One region of the Bacillus sp. JJ1533 genome, then DNA from elsewhere that is predicted to be linked to it. Evidence: predicted binding sites of a transcription regulator. Region 1 holds the regulator's gene; each other region holds the start of a gene.
The links. Region 1 encodes CtsR, which represses protease genes until heat stress. Its sites were predicted from a motif close to ATGGTCAATAAAGGTCAAACA; they were not measured.
Positions count from the first base shown of each region.

Region 2: a site for CtsR is predicted at 1,970-1,990, ahead of clpP (ATP-dependent Clp endopeptidase proteolytic subunit ClpP). Genes of this name have one in related genera too.
Region 3: a site for CtsR is predicted at 2,108-2,128, ahead of V7138_RS09300 (ATP-dependent Clp protease ATP-binding subunit). Genes of this name have one in related genera too.

Region 1 covers NZ_JBALOV010000042.1:63,202-71,348, forward strand. Annotated here, with positions in the region: gene V7138_RS22315 (PIN/TRAM domain-containing protein) at 1-356, opposite strand, end outside; gene radA (DNA repair protein RadA) at 627-1,997, opposite strand; gene clpC (ATP-dependent protease ATP-binding subunit ClpC) at 2,080-4,533, opposite strand; gene V7138_RS22330 (protein arginine kinase) at 4,533-5,627, opposite strand; gene V7138_RS22335 (UvrB/UvrC motif-containing protein) at 5,631-6,176, opposite strand; gene V7138_RS22340 (CtsR family transcriptional regulator) at 6,201-6,665, opposite strand; gene V7138_RS22345 (MgtC/SapB family protein) at 6,840-7,541, opposite strand.
Region 2 covers NZ_JBALOV010000039.1:119,791-127,937, forward strand. Annotated here, with positions in the region: gene rpoN (RNA polymerase factor sigma-54) at 1-1,147, opposite strand, end outside; gene V7138_RS21245 (hypothetical protein) at 1,349-1,525, shown strand; tRNA gene V7138_RS21250 (tRNA-Arg) at 1,721-1,792, opposite strand; gene clpP (ATP-dependent Clp endopeptidase proteolytic subunit ClpP) at 2,048-2,638, shown strand; gene V7138_RS21260 (HPr family phosphocarrier protein) at 2,681-2,938, opposite strand; gene whiA (DNA-binding protein WhiA) at 3,073-4,014, opposite strand; gene V7138_RS21270 (gluconeogenesis factor YvcK family protein) at 4,055-5,026, opposite strand; gene rapZ (RNase adapter RapZ) at 5,026-5,916, opposite strand; gene V7138_RS21280 (NUDIX hydrolase) at 5,936-6,394, opposite strand; gene V7138_RS21285 (aminotransferase family protein) at 6,778-8,091, shown strand; gene V7138_RS21290 (MerR family transcriptional regulator) at 8,115-8,147, opposite strand, start outside.
Region 3 covers NZ_JBALOV010000018.1:89,495-97,641, reverse strand. Annotated here, with positions in the region: gene V7138_RS09320 (DUF6254 family protein) at 1-25, opposite strand, end outside; gene V7138_RS09315 (CPBP family intramembrane glutamic endopeptidase) at 152-748, shown strand; gene V7138_RS09310 (hypothetical protein) at 767-931, shown strand; gene V7138_RS09305 (YkvI family membrane protein) at 928-1,959, opposite strand; gene V7138_RS09300 (ATP-dependent Clp protease ATP-binding subunit) at 2,257-4,395, shown strand; gene V7138_RS09295 (DMT family transporter) at 4,438-5,418, opposite strand; gene V7138_RS09290 (GNAT family N-acetyltransferase) at 5,434-5,898, opposite strand; gene V7138_RS09285 (GNAT family N-acetyltransferase) at 5,958-6,830, opposite strand; gene map (type I methionyl aminopeptidase) at 7,363-8,115, opposite strand.

The DNA.
Region 1 (8,147 bases):
GTAATGAAAATAGGAAGCACTGTATTTACAACCGAAAAGGAAATACGGTCTAATGGAATCACAATTAAAAACGCAACAATTAATCCTGAAATCAAACCTAGGCTTCCAAATAAAACATCTGTAACAGGAGCTTTGATTAATGACTCTTCAAGCCATTTAATTAAACCTACGATATAATCTACTAACCAATAAGTAACAATAAATAATATAATAGCACCTAAAATCGCAAGCGTGTATGAATTATTTAGATATGGAATATTGTCGATATTTAACAGCTTTAATAAATCCGGCAGATAGACAATTCCAAGCATACCTCCCACGATGAGAAAAAAGAGCTGTACAATACGTTTTAACATTCCTTCACCTCCTCCTATTCATTATAATCACTTTATAATAATTGAAACCTAGAATAAATAGCTTTTTCAAAATGTAAACAGAATGACATAGATGTGTAAAAGGCTACTCATATATTATTTTTTAATCCTGACAAAATTATTACTGCTATGAAAAAAATTTATTTGGCTTTGTTATGGAAGGTGGATGTCCACCTGCTTTCACACTTACTATACGAATAAAGAAATCAAAATGTTTCATTTTGATTGGATTTTTCAAGGAGGAATTTTAAATTATTTTTCTAATGTATGTTGGATGGCTTGCCTAATATCACTCACACCAATTACTTCAATTCCCTTTGGAATCGTCCATCCCCCTAAATTTCGCTCTGGAAGAATTACTCGCTTAAAGCCAAGCTTGGCTGCTTCCTGAACCCGCTGCTCAATTCGAGAAACACGTCTTACCTCACCCGTTAAGCCCACTTCCCCAATAATGACATCTGTTGGTTTTGTCGGCTGATCCCTAAAGCTAGAGGCGATACTTAAGGCAACAGCTAAATCAATCGCTGGTTCGTCTAGCTTTACACCACCTGCGACCTTCAAATAGGCATCTTGATTTTGCAAAAGAAATCCTGCTCTTTTTTCTAGTACAGCCATTAATAAAGATACTCGGTTATGGTCAATTCCTGTTGCCATACGGCGTGGATTACCAAAACTAGTTGGTGATATCAGTGCTTGAATTTCAACTAAGACCGGTCGTGTTCCCTCCATAGAGGCTACAACAGTTGACCCTGCAGCACCTGCAGAACGCTCCTCTAAAAATATCTCAGAAGGGTTTGCAACCTCTTCAAGGCCTGTTTCTTTCATTTCAAAAATACCCATTTCATTCGTAGAACCAAAACGGTTTTTTACAGCCCGCAAAATACGATATGTATGATGACGTTCCCCTTCAAAATAAAGAACAGTGTCCACCATATGCTCTAGTAAACGCGGACCTGCAATATTTCCCTCTTTCGTTACATGACCAACGATAAAAATGGCAATCCCATTTGTCTTTGCAATTCGCATTAATTCTGCTGTACATTCCCGTACCTGAGATACACTACCTGGGGCAGAAGTGATATCAGAGTGATAAATGGTTTGAATGGAATCAATCACAACAAAGGATGGATTAAGTTCGGTAATTGTCTGGGAAATAAACTCAAGGTCAGTCTCTGCTAACACATACAATTGATCAGAGGAAACCCCCAGACGATCTGATCTTAGCTTTGTTTGCTTGACCGATTCCTCACCGGAAATATATAAAACTTTACTCTGTTTGGCTAATTGGGAGGATACTTGTAGCAGCAAGGTGGACTTCCCTATACCTGGGTCACCCCCAATTAACACAAGGGAACCATGGACGATTCCGCCGCCAAGTACTCGATTAAATTCTTTATTCGTTGTAAACATTCTAGGTTCATTTACTGACTCGATTGAAGTGATTGGTGAAGGTTTGCTTTGAACTGTGGGACTTGAATGAGTAAAAGCACCTTTTCTAGCTGGTTTATGTAATGTTTCTTCGACTAATGAATTCCACGCACCACATCCGGGACATTTCCCCATCCATTTTGGTGATTCATAGCCACAGGATTGACAGGTGAATTTTGTCTTTGTTTTTGCCATGACATTAATCCTTTCTTTAGAAAAAAAGAGGTATACACGAATGAGTTTTTGATGTATACCCCTTTTACACTTACATGCTTTTTTATTTCACTGTTTCTTTTGTTTCTTCAGCTTCTTTTGTCTGGATTACGAACTCTCCGTCCACAAAATCCATTACAATTTTCTTTCCTTTTTCTATATTACCCCGTAATAGCTCTTCAGACAAACGGTCTTCAATTTGTTTTTGAATCGCACGACGTAATGGACGTGCTCCGTATTCTGGATCATACCCTTCTTCAGCAATTCGGTCTTTAGCAGCTTCTGTTAATTCAAGCTCGAATTCTTGCTCCCGCAGGCGTTTTGTTAACTGATCTGCCATAAGGGTAACGATTTCCCTTAAATGCTTCTTCTCCAGTGAATGGAAGACAATGGTCTCATCGATACGGTTAAGGAACTCCGGACGGAATGCTTTCTTTAGCTCTTCCATTACCTTATCCCTCATGTTTTTATAATCTTGTTTCTCATCGTCAAGCGCAAAGCCGACATATTTGTTTCGCTTCAATGTGCTAGCTCCAACGTTAGATGTCATAATTAAGATTGTATTTCTAAAATCAACCGTACGTCCTTTTGAGTCTGTCAAACGTCCATCCTCAAGAACTTGAAGTAAAATATTGAACACATCAGGGTGAGCTTTTTCAATTTCATCTAACAAGATAACAGAATATGGCTTACGGCGAACCTTTTCTGTTAATTGGCCACCTTCTTCATAACCTACATATCCTGGAGGTGAGCCTACTAATCTTGACGTGGAATGCTTCTCCATGTACTCAGACATATCCACACGAATCATCGCATCCTCATCGCCAAAAATAGATTCAGCTAAAGCACGTGCCAATTCAGTTTTACCGACCCCTGTTGGCCCTAGGAAGATGAATGAACCAGTTGGGCGCTTTGGATCCTTTAATCCAGCACGTGAGCGTCTAACAGCCTTGGAAACTGCTTTTACGGCCTCTTCCTGACCAATTACACGTGAATGAAGGATTTCTTCCATGTTAAGTAGTTTATCCGCTTCTGTTTGTGCTAGTTTTGATACAGGGACACCCGTCCAGCTTGAAACAACCATTGCAATATCGTCTACTGTAACTTCAGAATTCTCTTGACCCTGTTTTTCCTTCCAGTTTTTCTTCGTTTCTTCCAGCTGCTCACGAAGGCGTTGCTCTGAATCTCGTAATGAAGCAGCTTTTTCAAATTCCTGACTTTGAACAGCTGCATCTTTTTCCTTACGAACCTCTTCAAGCTTAAGTTCAAGCTCCTTTAAATTTGGTGGTGCAGTATACGAACGAAGACGAACCTTTGAACCAGCCTCATCAATCAAGTCGATAGCCTTATCTGGCAAAAAGCGATCCGAGATATAACGGTCTGACAGCTTAACTGCTTGGATGATGGATTCATCAGAGATCGATACTCTGTGGTGTGCCTCATAGCGGTCACGCAGTCCTTTTAAAATTAAGATAGATTCCTCTACAGTTGGTTCATCCACCTGAATGGGTTGGAAACGACGCTCAAGAGCAGCATCTTTTTCAATATACTTTCGATATTCATCTAGTGTGGTTGCACCGATGCATTGTAGTTCACCACGAGCAAGAGACGGCTTTAAGATATTCGATGCATCAATTGCCCCTTCTGCCCCTCCAGCACCGATTAATGTATGGAGTTCATCAATAAATAGAATGATATTTCCAGCTTGGCGTATTTCATCCATTACCTTTTTCAAACGATCTTCAAATTCTCCACGGTATTTTGTACCCGCAACAACAGTACCCATATCAAGTGTCATTACACGCTTATCACGCAGTGTTTCTGGTACTTCATTATTTATGATTTGCTGAGCTAATCCTTCAGCTATTGCCGTTTTACCAACACCAGGCTCCCCAATTAAAACAGGGTTGTTTTTTGTACGACGGCTTAGTACTTCAATTACACGTTGAATCTCCTTACTACGTCCAATGACTGGATCGAGACTTCCCTCTCTAGCAATCGCCGTAAGATCACGAGCAAGGCTATCTAGGGTTGGCGTGTTCGCATTTGCCGAACCGCCGCCATGATGACCTGAGGAGGATTCATTACTGCCCAATAGTTGTAAAACCTGTTGGCGTGCTTTATTTAGGCTCACTCCAAGATTATTTAATACTCTTGCAGCAACACCCTCACCTTCACGAATTAATCCAAGTAGAATATGCTCTGTTCCAACATAAGAATGACCAAGCTTACGGGCTTCGTCCATTGATAATTCAATGACCTTTTTAGCACGTGGTGTGTAGTGGATTGTCTGTGAGCCTTCCTGGCCACGGCCAATTAGGGCTTCTACTTCTTTTTGAATTTTTTCAGGACCTAATCCAAGTGCAAGTAAAGCCTTTGCTGCAATTCCTTCTCCTTCACGGATAAGACCTAATAATACATGTTCAGTTCCAATATTGTTATGTCCCAAACGGACAGCTTCCTCTTGCGCTAATGCTAACACCTTTTGTGCACGCTCAGTAAATCTGCCAAACATCATTACCCATCACCCTCCATGTCAGTAGTCTTATTATTTTCTAGTTTTATTCTTTCTCGAATAATAGACGCTCTTCTAACGTCCCTTTCATTAGGGCGTAGTGCCCCACCGGCATAGACCTGCAAGAATCCAGGTTGAGTTAAAACCATGAGTTCATTAAGGATGGTTCTTGAAATATCTTTAATATAGCCAAGATCAATACCCAATCGAACATCTGACAAACACTTTGCTGCTTCCTTCGATTCAATGATCCTGCTATTTGCTAAAACTCCATAGGAACGAAATACACGATCCTCTAACTGAATGTTGGAAGTCTTCACAAGTGCTTCACGAGCAGAACGCTCTTGTGCAATCAACTGTGCCACTACACTCTTTAAGTCATCCACAATATCTTCTTCCGTTTTTCCTAGCGTGATTTGGTTGGATATTTGGAAAATATTCCCCAATGCTTCACTGCCTTCTCCATATATACCTCTTACAACAAGGCCCAGTTGATTGATTGCTGGAATGATCCGACTCATTTGATGTGTAAGGATAAGTGCTGGAAGATGCATCATAACAGATGCTCTAAGTCCAGTTCCCACGTTTGTTGGACAGCTTGTTAAATATCCTCTTGTTTCATCAAATGCATAATCGACATGCTCTTCGATCCAATCGTCTAGATTATTCGCAACCCGTAAAGCCTCTGATAATTGCAACCCTGGGAATAAACATTGTATTCGGATATGGTCCTCTTCATTAATCATGATGCTAATTTCTTCATTTTCCGATAAAAGACAAGCGCCTAACGGAGAATTTTCCGCTAAATGCGGACTAATTAAATGCTTTTCAACGAGTACTCTTTTTTCATTGGGCTGAAGTTCCATCATTTTTAATAATTCAAATTTCCCAATTGATGGAAAACTCTTGCCTGCAAAACCCTTTTGAAAGACGTTGACAATTTGCTCTGCATCTTCGTTTGAATAAACTGTTGAGAAAGGTACATTTTTCAGATTTCGAGCAAGTCTAATCCGTGAGCTTAAGACAATATCTGAATCAGGACCTTCTTGACTCATCCATGCACTTAAGGCTTGATTGATAAAATGCTCAAGTGACATTGATTAAACCTCCCCTTCCTTGTAACCACTCAGTTTCTTTTCAAGGTCCCTTACGTGGTCACGCACTTCTGCAGCCTTTTCGAATTCCTCTAACGAAATATATTCCTGCATCTTTTGCTTTAATTGTTCAATCTCTTTCCGAATATGGAAGGAGCCTCCGATTCGTTTTGGAATTTTCCCTGTATGATGTGTATTACCACTATGCAGTCGTTTTAGGATTGGGGTAAGTTGTTTTTCAAAGGTTGGATAGCATTGTGAACAGCCGAACCGACCTACCTTTGCAAATTGTTGAAAAGTCATTTTACAGTTCTCGCATTGTAAAACTTCATTTTTTTGAAATGCTTGTTGTTTTGAACCAGTAAGCGGCTCAAACTGAAGAAGTCCTGCTAATAAGTTATCAATGGAGAAGCCAGATGTGCCTGGAAACATGAACATCTCACTTTTTTCTTGTGCACAATGTTCACAAATATGAACTTCTGTTTTTTCACCATTAATAACCTTTGTAAAATGAAATGTCGCAGGGCGTTGATTACATTCTTGGCATATCATGATAACACCTTCCTACTTAACCTATTATCTATACATGAGGGATGTAAGCATTGCCTTTAACATTCTTGCTCTTAATTCATCCCGATGTGGAAGCTCTATAAACAAGACAGAACGGTCAATTACACTCAGCATTATCTTTGCCTCTCTTTTCGAGATCACTTCCTCCTCAATTAAGCGCAAAATGACATCCTCAGCACTAGTTTGAGAAATCCGTTTATCAATAAGGCGTACGAGTTGTTTGATCAGCTGAGAGTCATCATTTGACTTCACCCTCATGATCCGAATGTAGCCACCGCCACCTCTCTTGCTTTCCACTAAATAACCTCTTTCTAACGTAAACCTGGTATTTATCACATAGTTAATTTGAGATGGGACACATTCAAATTTATCGGCAATCTCACTTCTTTTAATCTCAACTATAGCTCGATCACTTGTATCAAGAACACTTTTTAAATATTGTTCAATGATATCAGATATATTCCTCATTATGACCACACCTCACCTTGACTTTGACTATATTTGACTATAAGTATAATATAAATTGACCGCACTAATTTTTCAACTGTTTCGCATGTGGCTTAAGAAGAAATAGGCAATCATTTTCCATTTATGAGGCTCTACTATCCTATGCTTTCCAAACCAGGCACCCCTCTAAACACCAAATTAAAAAATTTTTTGAACCATTTCTAGCTTTGACATTTCCTCATATAAGCGTAAACGCTCATTTTTACTTGCCACTTCAACATCAAATGTATATTGACAATTATTATCCGTTTTTTCTTTTGAATATTTAATATTAAAATCCTTTACCTTAAAACCATTATCCTTAAATAATTTTAAGACTCCTGAAAATGAGGAAATATCCTCATGAATAATGATATGAACGACTTTTCGTTTGGTGGATTTAAAAAAGAACTCTTCAAATCGGTTCAAGAAAATCAAGCTCAGTAAAACAACAATTGTTGTTAAAATAGCAGGTGCATACATCCCTAGCCCAATTATTAACCCCAGTCCTGCAACAACCCAAATCGATGCTGCTGTCGTTAACCCTCGAACCGTTGCATCCCTGACCAAAATCGTTCCTGCTCCCAAAAACCCAATCCCACTAATTACATATGAAGGAATTCGTGCCGGGTCAAAGCGGACATTTGTACTCATCTCTAAGTAAGGTTGAAATCCATAAATAGACATCAGCATCATTAAACAAGAACCAACTCCAACCAGTAAATGTGTACGGAATCCAGCAGGATGTTTATGTACTTCCCTTTCCAATCCAACCAACCCACATAATAGGGCCGCCATAAAAATACGAATCGACATCGTTAAAAATTCCTGAGTTTGGAACGATGCTAAAAATTGTGTCATGGTCACATCCCTCCTCTGTTCTATAGATCCTGTAACTAGAAATATTCGATAGGGAAGTAAAATCCCCTTTAAAATAATTAGAAATAATTACGTGTTTTATAATTATACGATTCAACTAAAAAGTTTATGATTTTCCGGACTTTCTTTTTTAGAATAGTATTTCAGTCTTAGGAATATAGCCATTTTTACTAGGAGCAACATTATTTAAAATATCGGTTTTTTTTAGGTGTGAAGTTTTAACAAAGAGAGCTATTTGTATGTGGGAATTCGATTCTGTTGGTTTTTTCGTTTTTAGGATTATGATTACTGGGCAGGGTGATACGGTTCGGGGAGACTGCTGTATAATTATTTTATTGTTTGTTGGTTGGGTGATATATCGTTTATACCGTTTGCGGTATATCATTTGTTGTTTGCCAGTTGGGTTGTCTATCGTTTATAGCGTTTGCAGTGTATCATTTGTTGTTTCGCAGTTTAGGCGTTATACAGTTTCCATTCGTGGCAATTTATACATTCTAAAAAACTATATCTTCAAGAGTTCTCATTTCCTTATTTGGCAAGCTAGTCTTAAAACGGGCACGATTCACAAATACAAAATAAAAAAGACCA
Region 2 (8,147 bases), on a different contig from region 1:
TCATTTGTTTCATGACATTTTTCACTTGTGTCGCTGATGTATCAGCCTCACCTGTAGTTTGGATATTTCGGCTAAAGAAATACTTCATTTCAAATATCCCAAATGGAGTTTGCACAAATTTATCCTTCACTGCACGGCTGACTGTTGATTCATGAATCTCAAGCGCGTCCGCTACATCATTCATGATCATCGGTTTTAAATGCGCCGGCCCTTTTATAAAAAAATCAAGTTGACGGTTAATAATTTCACTCATTACATTTTGCAAGGTTATTTTACGTTGTTCCAAGCTCCTCATGATCCATTGGCATTGGTCCACTTTTTCTTGGAGATAGGACTTTGTTTCTGAATCCTTCTCCTTTAAAAAATGCTGATAATATTGAAGGTTCAATGACACCTTTGGCAGATAAGAGTCTTGCATGCTCATTGTGACCACACCGTCTTCTACCTGAATGTCAATATCAGGAACAATGTAATGTGCTTCCCCACCATGAAAGGCCGCACCAGGTCTAGGTTGAAGCGTTTGGATAAAATCAAAGACCTGTTGAATATCAAAAAGCTTTACATTGAGATCTTTAGCGATTTCCTTCCATGACTTTTCAGCGAATTGTTCAAAATGATCTTGTATGATGGTTTCCGCTAAACTGTTTCGCTTCGGAAGTGACTTCAATTGCAATAAGAGACATTCCTGTAAGGACCTTGCACCTACCCCAATTGGATCTAAGCTTTGGATAAAGTGAATTGCCGTTTCAACAGATTCTGTATCTGTATTAAGATCCCTTGCAATTTCCTCAACCGGAAAATACAAATACCCATTGCTATCAAGTAACTGAATAATATATTCAATGGTCCGTTTTCTCTGTTTGTTTAGTTTCATATATGAAAGTTGTGTTAGCAAATGCTCATATAGGCTCGTTTCTTTTTTACCAATATAATCGATTGGATTTGTATATCCATCTTTTGTAACTTTCGTTTTTTTAGGTCGTTCAAAATCCGTGGGTTTTACATCAATTAGGGGATTTTCTAGTGTTTGCTCTTCGAGAAATTTAGTCAAATCCAAAGCTGAGTATTGTAAAAGAGTTATCGCCTGTGTTAATTCCTTTGTCATGACTAGCTTTAAAGATTGTTGTTGAAAAAGTCCAGTTTGCATATTCACTCAAGGTCTCCCCCTTTCTTTGAATTGTTTTATTTTTGGAAGCGTTTACTTTTTATTCGTTATTTTATCAATGTAGTTTGATTGAATGAATATATGGTTTATTTTATCTTACTTCTATCGTATCGAAAAAGTTAAATTTTAGCACGCATTTTAAAACATTTTTTGAAAGATTCTACCTTAAAGAGGTGATTATTGTTGAAAAAGAATGAAATCATGTACACTGGCCCAGTTACTGGGACTTTGAACGAGGCGAAGGAAAATAAAAACAAAGAAGAATTTGCATCAGAATTTGACCCCATCCAAACAATGTGGGCTGTGAATCCGGTTGATGAGGATGTGTATGATGGGACATTGGGGTATAAGGATAACTAAGTGGTTTAAAGTAAAGGGAATATGAAATTGCACCAGGGTTGGATTTATTCGTTCCAGTTTTACTAGATTTTAGGTTGAGGAAGGTAAGATTAAACCTTTTACGTTCCCTTTTCGTTCGATTTCCAGCAAGTAAAGGCACGAATACCACATTAAACAAAAAACTGACCAGAGATATTCTCTGGTCAGTTTTTATAGCGCCCTCGGCAGGATTCGAACCCACGATAAGAGAACCGGAATCTCTTGTGCTATCCACTACACTACGAGGGCATGTCTTTAATGAAACTGCACTCATCATTATAGGATAGAACGCTTTTGATTGCAAGAAGTATGTTTAAATCTCTCCAAATCGGTTATGATGGAATACGTATGAAATTTTGTTTTTTTCCCTGCTTAAAAAGGTATGGGATAAACGTTTGTAGAATACTATAAATTAGTAAAGCGAATTGTTTGACCTTTACTGACCTTAATTGTATGATGGAAATACATAACAAACCTTTTAATTTGTTTAAAGGAGGAAGAAAAATGAATTTAATCCCTACAGTTATTGAACAAACAAACCGTGGTGAGCGTGCATATGACATCTACTCACGTTTATTAAAAGACCGTATTATCATGCTTGGAAGTGCGATTGATGATAATGTTGCAAACTCAATCGTATCTCAGTTATTGTTCCTAGCAGCTGAGGATCCAGAAAAAGATATTTCTCTATACATCAACAGCCCAGGTGGTTCCATCACGGCTGGTATGGCGATTTATGACACAATGCAATTCATCAAACCAAAGGTTTCTACGATTTGTATCGGTATGGCAGCATCAATGGGTGCTTTCTTACTTGCAGCTGGTGAAAAAGGCAAGCGTTTTGCACTTCCAAATAGTGAAGTCATGATTCACCAACCGCTTGGTGGTGCTCAAGGGCAAGCAACTGAAATAGAAATTGCGGCTAAGCGTATCTTATTCCTACGCGACAAGCTAAACAAAATTTTAGCTGAGCGTACTGGCCAGCCATTAGAGGTTATTGAAAAAGATACTGACCGCGATAACTTCATGACTGCCGAAAAAGCAATGGAATATGGATTAATCGACAAAGTTATGTACCCGCAAGACAATAAATAAGAAATAAAAAATCCTCTCACATTTAATCGTGAGAGGATTTTTTTATGCTTCTTTTTGAACAAATTCCGTTAATGCTTCAACTGCATCTTCTTCATCATTTCCTTCCGCAATTAACGTAACTGTTGCGCCAGATCCAACTGCTAGACTCATTAAGCCCATGATGCTTTTTGCATTCACCTTTTTCCCGTCTTTTTCCAAAAAGATGTCCGCGGAAAATTTATTTGCTTCTTGGACAAACATTGCTGCAGGGCGTGCCTGTAATCCCGTTCTTAATACTACCTCAACTTGTCTTTCAACCATTTTTTCTTCCTCCTCAAATTTGTGTAGAATTCTAAAGTTGTGTTTTCTCTACTTATTTTCCTATTCATACGTAAATGAACCAAAAAGGTTTCAAAATGACAGCGCTTTATTTTATTCCAAGTGAGCAAAACGGCTCACTTGATGGATTGGCCTGCCCGTAACTTATCGGCAATTTCATCAATCTTGCGAAGTCGGTGGTTAATACCTGATTTACTAATCTTCCCGGACGTGACCATTTCGCCTAACTCTTTTAAGGTGACTTCCTGGTAGGCAACCCGAAGCTCAGCAATTTCTCTTAACTTATCAGGTAAAATACCAAGTCCGACTGTTTCATCAATATAGCGGATATTTTCCACCTGACGAATCGATGCACCAATTGTTTTATTTAGGTTTGCCGTTTCACAATTCACGAGACGGTTCACTGAATTTCGCATATCCCGCACAATACGTACATCCTCAAATCGGAGTAACGCCTGGTGAGCACCGATAACATTGAGGAATTCTGTGATTTTTTCTGCCTCTTTTAAATACGTAATAAAGCCTTTTTTTCGTTCTAATGTTTTCGCATTGAGATCAAAAACGTTCATTAATTCACAAAGAGAATCATTATGTTCTTTATATAATGAAAAAATCTCAAGATGGTACGAGGATGTTTCAGGGTTATTTACAGATCCTCCTGCTAAAAAAGCCCCACGTAAATAGGACCGCTTGCAGCATTTCTTCGCAATAAGTGCTGGAGAAATTTCATGATGTAGGGTAAAACCTTCAAAAATCTTTAAATCTTCTAAGATATCCTTTGTGTCCTCGATAAGTCGAACAATATATACATTGTTCTTCTTGAGTCTCATTTTTTTACGAACGAGGAGCTCAACACCCACATTATAGCATTTTTTTAGCAATGTATAAATTCTTCTCGCGATAGCGGCATTTTCCGTCTGGATATCAACCACTACTTTTTGACTGGAGAAGGAAAGTGCGCCATTCATTCGAATCAAAGCGGAAAGTTCGGCTTTTGCGCAGCAATCTTTGATGTCTAGGTTTGTCAGTTCTTTTTTCGTCTCTGATGCAAATGACACAGGTTCCAACCTCCTTTTTATCATTAAGGGTAATCTTCAATTACCCTTTTTTGTCTTCTACAAGCATATTATATAATAGATTGGCTACTTTTGTTGTGTCATGCCTGATGACATCATTGTCGTATGAGATAATCTTATCATTAATAATCGATAAACCTAAAGCAGAAAGTCTTTCTAAATCATACACAACAGGCTTTGCTAGTTCTTTTGCATATTTTTCCTTGATTCGTTCCGGAATGTCACCATCATTGACCAAAATCGTATCAATGAACTTTAATTTCATATGATCATATAAAGCTTGCACATGGTCACTTGCCGTATAGTTCAACGTTTCCCCGGCCTGTGTCATCACGTTACAAATATACACCTTTTTCGCCTTAGCTTTGATGACCTCTTCACCGATTTTTGGTACAAGCAAATTCGGTAATATGCTTGTGTAGAGGCTTCCGGGACCAATGACAATCATATCAGCCTGTTGGATTTTTTCGATTGATTCATTTAAGGGCTCCACATCATCGGGTGTTAAAAAGACACGCTTAATTTTTTTACCGGAGAATGGAATTTTGGACTCTCCTGTAACAACATTGCCGTCCTCCATTTCAGCATTTAAAACGACGCTTTTGTTCGCTGCTGGCAGGACTTTCCCTCTAACCTTTAGGACTTTACTCATTTCACCTACTGCGTGAACAAAATCGCCAGTTATCGTTGTCATCGCCGCCAGAATCAAGTTTCCAAGTGAATGACCAGATAAGCCATTGCCTCCAGCAAACCGATGCTGGAACAAATCCTCAATCAAAGGCTCCACATCAGATAACGCAGCTAATACGTTTCGAATATCACCGGGTGGTGGAATATCCATCTCATCACGAAGGCGACCAGATGAACCTCCATCATCAGCAACTGTTACAATTGCTGTAATATCAACAGGCTGATATTTTAACCCGCGTAAAAGTACGGAAAGGCCAGTTCCCCCACCAATGATGACAATCTTAGACTGATTTGAATTGGTCATTACTTTCGTTCCTTTCTCCTCTCAATATCGCGGTGAGAAACATGGGTTTGATATTCACCTTTGAAATAATTCGCGATATATTCGGCAAGTGTAACAGAACGGTGCTGTCCGCCCGTACAACCAATTGCAATCACAAGCTGACTTTTTCCTTCCCGCTTGTATTGTGGGAGCATAAATGCCAATAAGTCGGTTATTTTTTCAATAAATTTCTGGGTTTCCGTCCATTTTAATACATAGCTTGATACATCCTCATCGAGCCCAGTCTTTGGTCTCATAGCCTCGATATAGTGTGGATTTGGAAGAAATCTCACATCAAAAACAAGGTCAGCATCAATCGGAATACCATATTTAAAACCAAATGACATCACATTGACGGTAAATGTAGGTTTTGAATGGGATGCGAACTGTTTTAAAATTTTCTCGCGTAACTCTCTTGGCTTTAAATCCGAAGTATCAAAGATATACTGCGCTCTTCCCTTCATTTCCTCAAGTATCTCCCGCTCAGCCTGGATTCCTTCAAGTGGTGAACCAGTTGGAGCAAGTGGATGCGAGCGTCTTGTTTCCTTATAACGTGTAACAAGCGTTGTATCCTTTGCATCCAGGAATAAGATTTGCGGCGCAATCCATGAAACCTCTGAAAGTTCATCAAGGGATGCAAATAAGCTATCGAAAAATTCACGTCCGCGTAGGTCCATGACGAGCGCAACTTTATCCATTTTTCCGCCTGATTCCTTCATCAGTTCTAAGAACTTTGGAAGCAAAGTTGGAGGTAGATTATCTACGCAAAAATACCCTAAATCCTCAAAGCTTTGAATGGCCACCGTTTTACCAGCACCTGACATTCCCGTTATGATCATTAATTGTATTTCACTTGTTGAACCAACACTCATTGTTTTGCCTCCCAATACCCTAGCTTGGGTCTAATCGATATGAAAGTAATTGAAAATCTGTTGTATATGTAAATGTTCCATAAATAACCCCAGAACCTTTAAGTACATAATCCAATATATGATAATCACCAGGGGCCATCGGCAGATTAGGTATATCCTTTATCTCTTGCCATTTCAGGATTCCCTCTTCGGATTCATCAACATTTTCTCCTTCGAAGTCATTTGCTAAGAAAGAAAACATCATCCATTCTGAGGTTACCTTATCGCCTTCTTTAATGATAAACGTAAAAATCCCTTTAATATCTGGATTTTTTAGATATAAACCTGTTTCCTCACGGTATTCACGGATGCAGGAGTCGCGAACGGATTCACCCGGCTCCATTTTACCGCCAGGAGCCACCCACCACCCGCGTCGTGGCTTTTGTAAAAGCAATACTTTATTGTCTTTGCGTACAACGCAATTGGTTACTCTTTGCACTATCTTTCACCCCAAGTCGGTCCCATATCCAGGTAGACCGTTTGTAAGCAATCTTATGGTTATTATTATACTATTTCTGAGAGGTAGTCACAACGAACAAGATTTACATATTGTTTTTAAGCAAAAAAAGGGGGCACAGGGGATGCCTGTGCCCAAATAAAATCTATTTTATAAAAAGGGGGTCAATTACTACTATTATCATACTCAAAATATATTTCATCCGTGTTACAGGAGAGTTAAAACAAAATTACGTTTTCAAAGTTGTCCTTTACATAGTGAAACAATCGCACCAGATAACTGCTCCATTCCTGATTCTTAGTTCAAAAGCTTGAATTTAATGCATATATTTTAGTTACGGATAAATGTACGAAGGGGGAATGGGAATGAACGAAAAATTGATGGTTCGCCAGGAATTAATGGAGCTTGACCAGAAACATTTTTTACATCCAACCTCACCAATTCAGCAGCAGCAGGATTTCGGTCCGGCTTTTATTTTCACCAAAGGAGAAGGTGTGTTTCTTGAGGATGTGAACGGAAAACGTGTGCTTGATGGCATGTCCTCATTATGGAATGTCAATATTGGACATGGACGAAAGGAATTGGGGGAAGCTGCACAGGAACAAATGAACAAGCTTGCGTTTAGCTCTTGCTTTGCAACATTTAGCAATGAACCTGCGATTAGGCTATCAGCAAAGCTTGCGGAAATCTCACCCGGAAGCTTATCTACAACCTTCTTTACCTCAGGTGGCTCCGAAGCAAATGATACCGCATATAAATTAGCACGGCATTATTGGATATTACGCGGATTTCCCGAAAAAAAGAAAATCATTACTCGGAAAAGGTCCTATCATGGGGTGGCAATGGGTTCAACAAGTGCAACAGGGTTGAAGCCATTTCGGGATTTTACAAATTCATTAGCTCCAGATTTTTACTATACGGACAATTTGTCTGCTGAGAATTTGCGAAGTACGATCGAAGCAGAGGGACCGGATACAATTGCAGCATTCGTGGCGGAGCCTGTTCAAGGCGCAGGTGGTGTCCATATTGCTCCAGACGGATATTTTAAAGAGGTTCGAAAAATTTGTGATGAATACAATATTTTATGGATTACTGATGAAGTGATCACGGGATTTGGTCGAACCGGGAAATATTTCGGTGTTGATCACTACGAAGTAGCTCCTGACATGATGTGTTTTGCTAAAGGGGTAACAAGCGGATATGCTCAATTAGGCGGAGTCGTCCTATCTGAGGCGATTTTTGAGGATTTAAAAAAGCTTTCTACCGGTACACTTTTACATGGATATACGTACAGTGGCCATCCGATGGCCTGTGCAGTAGCGCTGAAAAATATTGAAATCATTGAAAATGAAGGGTTCATCGACAATTCTGCGAAAATGGGAGCAAAAATGCTTGATGGCTTTTCATGGATTCAAGGAGAATCCAGTCTTGTCAGTCATGTTCGTGGTTTAGGATTGATGGGTGCTATTGAAATCAATACGCCACAGCATATAAAAGGACCACTTGCCCCAAAAATCGTAACTGAGGCTGCTAAAATTGGTCTAATCTGTAGATCCGTTGTATTTGATGGGATGGACACTCTTGTCTTTGCTCCTCCACTATGCATTAATAAAGAGGAAATGGACTTGATGATTGAAATGCTGCATCACGCGATTTTTCGGATTGAACGGAGTGTGTAAAGCCACTAAAACCGCCCTTCCTTTTAGAAAGGCGGTTTTACTTTTCTCAAGCCATT
Region 3 (8,147 bases), on a different contig from region 1:
CTTGTTGACGTTTTGATTGTGTCATGTCGGACATCTCCTCCTCTTTCGAATCTCACCATTAGGATGATTCTCCACCGGATATTTATTCTAAAAAAATCACTCTCATGATAAAATGAATAACAATACAACCTGACAAAAGAGGCAGACACATATGAAAAATTTTTTTCTACTATTTATTCTTGTACATCTATTACTTGCGATAAGTTTTCTATCTGACCTTCCGTTTTGGGTCATTTTTACAATTTCCTTTTTCCTACTATCTGCAGCAGCAATCACATTTGGAAAATTCGATTTCAAACCTCCATCCATCGTCAACATTGCCGTTGCCATACTATCAGGGTTACTCATGTACGGTCTTTTTTACATCGGAAAATCAGGTTCCGCAATCCTGTTTCCAAATGAATTAACCAATGTTACTCATTTATATAGAAAGATTCAACCTCACCTTTCTTGGCATTTTGTTGCACTCTTTCTCATCATCATTCCGGGTGAGGAGCTTTTTTGGAGAGGTTTTATTCAGAAGAAAATTGAAGCGAAATTCGAGAATAAACAACTCGTAATCGTCATTTCTTCCCTTCTATATATGTCTGCAAATATATACACATTTAATCCGCTTTTCTTACTTGCAACATTTGCTGGGGGCGTTGTCTGGGGAACATTATATATGTGGCAACACAATATATTATTAACAATCCTATCCCACCTTGTGTTCAATTTATTTTTGCTCGTGCTATTCCCTATTTTTTAACCAATAGGAGGCGTCAATATGAAAAAGCGTAAAAAAAGGAAATCGAAAAATGGCAAATATACCTTCTCCGATTTCCTAGCTGATGTATTTTTCGCGATACCTGAAATTATCTTTTTTCCCATTCGTGTTCTTATTTACGTCATTAGAGGCTTCTTCAGACTGATTATTGATTTGATCAATTAGCGTTTCAGTGGTTTTGCCAACAGAACTAATAAAATCAAACTCATATACCCAAACAAAGGATATAAAAAGGAAATCAGTGAGCCATACCCCAGCTGGCTAATGACATAAGAAATCGATAAGATCCCGAATACAATCAAGATTGACGGTAATTTAAGCATGTTTTTTAATTGACGCTCAAGTCCAAATAAGTTTCCAATCACTGATGTAAAGATCTCTCCATAAATGACAAGGATGTACAACCAATAAAAAGCAGCCATGAAATTTTTCATAACCTCAGCCATTGGAATCTCGAAACTGCCTACATTTGCGAGCGCCGATAATGAAATATGACTTGTCAATAAAATGAGACAAAGTGCGCCACCGCCAATCAATCCACCCCATCTTAATGTTCTCTCATGATTGATTTCTTTAGCGAGTGGAACCAAAACCGGCATCGCCATTGTCAGGTTAAATGCAGCATATAAAAATGGTGAAATCATCCATTTAATACTTGTTGACTCCAGCTCAGGCATACGAACTAGGTTTGTTGCATCCGTTAATAGCACTTCAACGGCTAAAACAACACTGAAAAAAATCATAATTGGTACAACAAATGTGTTCACACCAAATAGACCCTTGACTCCAAATGTAAGAACAAAAATCGATAATGCACTCGTAATAAGGATTCCAAGCTGATAGGACAGCCCTAATTGCTCATGAAAGACTGCACCGGCACCTGAAAGCATGACAGAAGTTACCCCTATTAACACTAAAAGCATAAGAGCATTTACAAGAAACGCAATTTTCCTACCAAATAAATATTCATTAAATTCCTTATAGGAATTTGCCTGAATACGGTTCGCGATGATCATGATTCTTGTCCCCAACCATATGAATAGGAAACCACTAACGCCGATTCCAAACAAACCGTACACACCGTATTGGGTAAAAAATTCAACAATTTCCCGACCTGTTGCAAAGCCTGCTCCTACGATTGTTCCTACATATACTGCACCGATTTGAAATGCTGCCCCCCAATTCCCTCGCACAAATAGCCACCTCATTAATTGTCTGTGTTACTTGATGTATATGTACAAGTTCTTAAATTAAGACGAGCTATTCTTTCGAAGTCCGTGGAAAAAGTTTCTAGCGCTTTTTCCTTGAAAGTCAAACATAGTCAAAGTATAATGTAAACATAAGGTCAAAGATGGTCAAACATCATACACGACCTATTTATCTAGGCTCACACTGTGTGGGTCACAAAGACGTTGCCACAGGATGTGGCGGCCTTAGTCTTTGATCTTAAATTGGTCAAACATAGTCAAATTTCAAGGAGGTAGTTGTTTATGATTTGTCAAGCATGTAATAAAAATGAGGCTACTGTTCAGTTACACGTACAAGTGAACAATGACAAGCGACAAATTCAACTTTGCAGTGAGTGTTATGCGAAGGAGAAGAACAACATGAAAATACCTTCAGGAATGTACGGTTTCCCTAATTTCACATTTGATGATCTTTTTAAAGGAAATGCTTTCGGTCAACAAATGGGAATCAACCAACAACAACAAACACAACCGAAACACGGAGGAAATGGCGGAGGTCTTCTCGATCATTTTGGTCGGAACCTAACTCACATGGCGAAGGCTGGACTTATTGACCCAGTGATTGGCCGTGATGAAGAAATCCAACGTGTTATTGAAATTTTAAACCGCCGTAATAAAAACAACCCAGTTCTAATTGGGGAACCAGGGGTAGGTAAAACTGCGATTGCAGAGGGATTAGCCCTACAAATTGCTGAAGGAAAAGCACCAAGCAAGCTTTCAAATAAACAAGTATATTTACTAGATGTCGCATCACTCGTAGCGAACACTGGTATTCGTGGTCAATTTGAAGAAAGAATGAAGCAGCTCATTACCGAACTTCAAAAACGAAAAAATATTATCCTATTCATCGATGAAATTCACCTTATTGTTGGCGCAGGTTCTGCAGAAGGCTCAATGGATGCAGGTAATATCCTAAAACCAGCTCTTGCTCGTGGTGAACTTCAACTTGTCGGTGCAACAACCTTAAAGGAATATCGACAAATTGAAAAGGATGCTGCATTAGAACGTCGTTTCCAACCAGTAACTGTTGAAGAACCAACAGTTGACGAAGCAATTCAGATTCTTGAAGGTATTAAAGGAAAATATGAAGAATTCCATGGTGTCAAATATACAGATGAAGCCATTCATGCCTGTGTAACTTTATCACATCGTTACATTCAGGATCGTTTCTTACCAGATAAAGCAATTGACCTACTGGATGAAGCAGGCTCAAAAATGAACTTAGTATCCGGTGGTGTGGATCCAAAGGATGTTGAGGAAGAACTAGCAAAAATTGCAACCGAAAAAGAAAAAGCTGCAAGTGAAGAAAACTATGAGTTAGCAGCCAAATTAAGACATCAAGAGATACTTCTTGAAAAACAATTAAATAATCCAGAAAACAAAGAAGAACATCTTGTTGATGTTGCAAATATCCAACAAATTATTGAAAAGAAAACAGGTATTCCTGTTGGTAAGCTTCAAGAAAATGAGCAACAAAAAATGAAATATCTCGCTGAAAACCTTGCGAAAAAAGTCATTGGTCAAGAAGAAGCCGTTTCGAAGGTTGCGAAAGCCGTGCGTCGTAGCCGTGCTGGGTTAAAGGCGAAAAATCGACCAATCGGTTCCTTCCTTTTCGTTGGACCAACGGGTGTTGGTAAAACAGAGTTAACGAAGACACTTGCCCAAGAGCTATTCGGTTCGAAGGATGCCATGATTAGACTCGACATGAGTGAGTACATGGAGAAACACTCTGTGTCTAAAATCATTGGTTCACCTCCTGGTTATGTTGGCCATGAGGAAGCAGGTCAGCTGACTGAAAAAGTTCGTCGCAACCCATACAGCATCATTTTACTCGATGAAATTGAAAAGGCACATCCAGATGTTCAACATATGTTCCTTCAAATTTTAGAGGATGGCCGTCTAACAGACAGCCAAGGTCGTACAGTAAGCTTTAAGGATACAGTGATCATCATGACTAGTAATGCTGGTGTTGGCGGACCTAAGAAAATTACTGTTGGCTTTGAAAAAGCTGAAACAGACGCTTACAAGGAATCATCTATCCTTGAATCACTTGGATCCTTCTTCAAGCCAGAATTCTTAAACAGATTTGATGCCATCATTGAATTCAAACAACTTGAAAAAGATCACTTGCTACAAATTGTCGATCTTATGTTACACGATCTTGAAGCAACTCTAAAAGAACAAGAGGTAACCATCACTATTGATGATGATGCTAAACAAAAATTAGCTGAGCTTGGTTACCATCCTGCTTTTGGTGCACGTCCTTTACGTCGTGTCATCCAAGAACAGCTTGAAGACCAAATCACAGATGTTCTATTAGAAAATGATGACCAAAAAAGCTTGAACGTTACCGTTGAAGATAATAAGATCATCGTAAAATAAGACACCATCAAAAATGCAGAGCCACTAAAGCTCTGCATTTTTTTATATCGATTTTGTCTCTACTTTATTCACTTTTATCGGTGACTTTCGATTCGAAAACATACTATGCAAGACCATGCCCCCCGCAATCATTAATAGCCCAATGAAAGAATACATCGTCGGAAGGGGGGCGTTTAATAAGAGAACCTCACCAAAAATCACAAAAATAATCTGAGTTGCTTGTGTTGCTTCAACTGCAGCAAGCCTATTTTGATCATGCTTGACAAGCTCCGTTGCAAAAAAGAAAAGCACGGTCGCAATAACCCCAGAGGAAATCCCAACCATAAACGATTGGAACACCTGAGCTTTACTCGGCAAACCAGCAGTCAAAGCGCCACAACCGGCAATGATTAACCAAAACGGTGTTGAGGCTAATGTCATCCCAAGAACACGTTGAAAGGTGTCAAAATCATTTTTACAATGCTCCATCATTTTTCGATTACCTAGAGGATAAGCAAATGCGGCCACTATTACAGGAAGTATTCCGATAAGCAGCATCTTCATTCCGATGCCCCCATCTGCTTCCTGAAGCTGAATCAAGATAATCCCAATAAATATAAAACTAGAAAAAATAAGGCCTTTAACCGGGATGTGTTCACGTACTTTTTGTACTCCATTTTTCATTTCTACTGTCTTATAAAAAAAAGGAACAACTAGAAGACCAGCGATAATGACAAATTGCCATGTTCCAGCAACCAACCAACCTGGACCTGAAGCAGCTGCAAAAGTCAATGGTGCGTAAAACAACCCAAATCCAACGGTACTCCAGAGAATCCATTTCACAGGATTGGTTTTTAACTCATGAAGCAGTTCCTTCATGTTTCCTCTAATCAGAACAATTCCTATTAAAAATGGAAGCATAAAAAAATATCGTAATGAAGAGCTCCAAAGCCAGCTGCCACCTGAAAGCTCCATTGATCGATTTAGAATAAACGTTACGGCAAAAAAGAGCGACGAGACGATTCCAATTAGAATTGCTTTCAACTTCCATACTCCTCCCTAGACCTTGAAACAATAAACATCCTCATCGACAAAGCCTTTGATGATTTCCCCCGTTTTCGTAAATCCCGCGTTCGTATACACATGGATAGCTGCTTTGTTTGTCGGAACAACCGATAAGTAAATCTCATCACAATAGGGCAATGTCCTAATCATTTCTGAAATAATTTCCTTCACTGCGGCAGTACCGTAGCCTTTTCCCTGGTATTTATAATCAATCATGACTCTACATAGTTCAAAGCGATTGCGTTCATTTTCAAGACCAAACATGGTAAATCCAATTAGCTGAGTTCCATCATATATTGCTTTTGTTACCCAATCTGGTTGTACTTTTGCCTGGGCAAGTGAAAAAACGTTTGAAGCAACCCATTTTTCGAATAGTGCAAACTCTTTATCCTCTGATTTCAAGCGAATGACATCCATTAAATTTTCCATCGTGACATCACGTAAAATGATTTTTTTCATTTACCTCCCCCATTTGACAATTGGTTGTGTACCACGATTGGTAAAAATATTCTAATAATTCATTTTATCATAAAGACTTGCTCTGCTTTTACTTTAAATCCTTCTTTTTCTAATAAACCAAGCAACATTTTATTCGACACTGACATATTCGCTGCTGTTCTTGTGACATTGTTGTTTGCTTGTCGAAAAACCATTCTTAAGAGTTCCCTTACAATATCTTCTTTTTGATCATGAGAAGGCTCAGCCTCACATTGCAATAGAATAATAGATTGTAACCTTCCTTCCTCATTAAACAGCCTTTTATAAATGGCATATCCGACAATTGCTTCGTTTTCATCCTTTACAAGGATTGATTCACCATCTCGTGCATTATTCCATTGAGTTTGCCATGGAACCATCGCTTTATAAAATGAGACTTTTGAAGCATCGATTGGAATTCCTTTAAGAAAAGTAAATGGATGGTCTTCAGATAAAAATGCATCTTTCGATAATTCACCTGTATTTTGGAAATGAACAAGTTCATCTACAATTTTATAGCCGACCTTTTCGTATAAGGAAATTGCCTGTCCGTTTTCTTTAATCGCTTCAAGGGTGGCGACTTCTACTTCTTCGTTTTCATAGATGGCTAGACTAGCTTCCATTAGCTTACGACCTACACCCTTTCCCCGGTAGTCAGGGTCAACACCTGTTCCGCCATTCCAAGAAACCTTCTTCCCGTTAACTAGTCGAATACCGTTAAGGATTAGCCCTACAGGTCGATCCCTGTCATAAGCAATAACTGAAAACGTCGGAGAAAGCCCTTCCAAAATCAGCCTCCTTGTAAAAATATCAACCGTTGTCTTCATATCAAAATAGTAACCTTCAAATCCTTTATTCCAAGCAACTACAGCATCTTGGAGTGTACATTCAGACAATCTTTTAATAGTTATCATGTTTTTATCTCCTCTTCAAAAGAAGTCATTTAGTTGATTTATTTAATCATATTTCAGAGTTCCCGACAAGTAATTTTTGGAAAATTTATACCTTGAATTTTTCATCAACACAACCAAACAACCCTCTCATTTTTCAAAATTCTCCTGTCATCTCGCCATCTTCCTTTTCATATATATTATGGAGGTGGAAAACATGTCCATAATTCCGAAAATTTTCTTAACCCTATCCTTTCTCTTATTGTTTTTAAACGGCTCATCCCTAGGGTTTATTTTGTATAATCTGAGATTTGACACTTTATTTGGGTATGGCTTTTTTATATTTACTAGTTTAGTTGGAGCGGTCTTTGCATCGATTGCTGAGGAGCCAGGTACGACGAAGAGGTTTTATTGCAGATATTGCTTATACGGGAACTTGCTTGTCACTCTTTTTCCACTATATTTTCATTGGGTGGCGGATTCCGTTATCCCCAAATTAATCAATACCTTTCTTTAATGAAAAAAAGTGCCACAATAATTGTGACACTTTCCATTCTTATGCATCTTGGTCAGTTAAAATGAGCGGGCCGTCTTGTGTAATAGCTAATGTGTGTTCATATTGTGCCGATAGGCTACCGTCAATTGTACGTGCGGTCCAGCCGTTCTTATCCATCGTTGACTGCCATTTACCGACGTTCACCATTGGTTCTATTGTAAAGACCATTCCTTCTTTTAAACGCAAGCCTTTGTTTGGAAGACCATAGTGTAAGACCTGAGGTTCCTCATGCATCGTTGGTCCAATTCCATGTCCGATAAAATCACGAACAACTGAGAATCCTTCACCCTCTGTATAGGATTGGATGGCGTGGCCAATATCGCCAAGTCGGTTGCCGATTACAGCTTGTTCAATCCCCTTGTACATTGCTGTTTTAGTGACATCGAGAAGCTTTTGTGCTTTTGGTGAAATTTCCCCAACACCATAGGACCATGCAGAATCTGCAAGTGCGCCACCAAGGTTTACAACCATATCGATCGTTACGATATCTCCATTTTTCAAAGGAGTCTTTCGCGGGAAGCCGTGACATATCTCATCGTTAATGGAAGCACATGTTGCATATTTATAGCCCTTATAGCCTTTTTGCTCAGGCGTAGCCCCATTCTTTTTAATAAAGTCCTCTGCAAAGCTGTCAATCTCTAGACTTGTAATTCCAGGTTGAATCAGTTTGCGAATTTCCTTATGGCATGCTGCCAATATTTGTCCCGCTTCGCGCATTAATTCAATTTCTCGCTTTGTTTTTAAATGAATCATGAAAACACCCTCAATATTAGTTTGATGTTTTT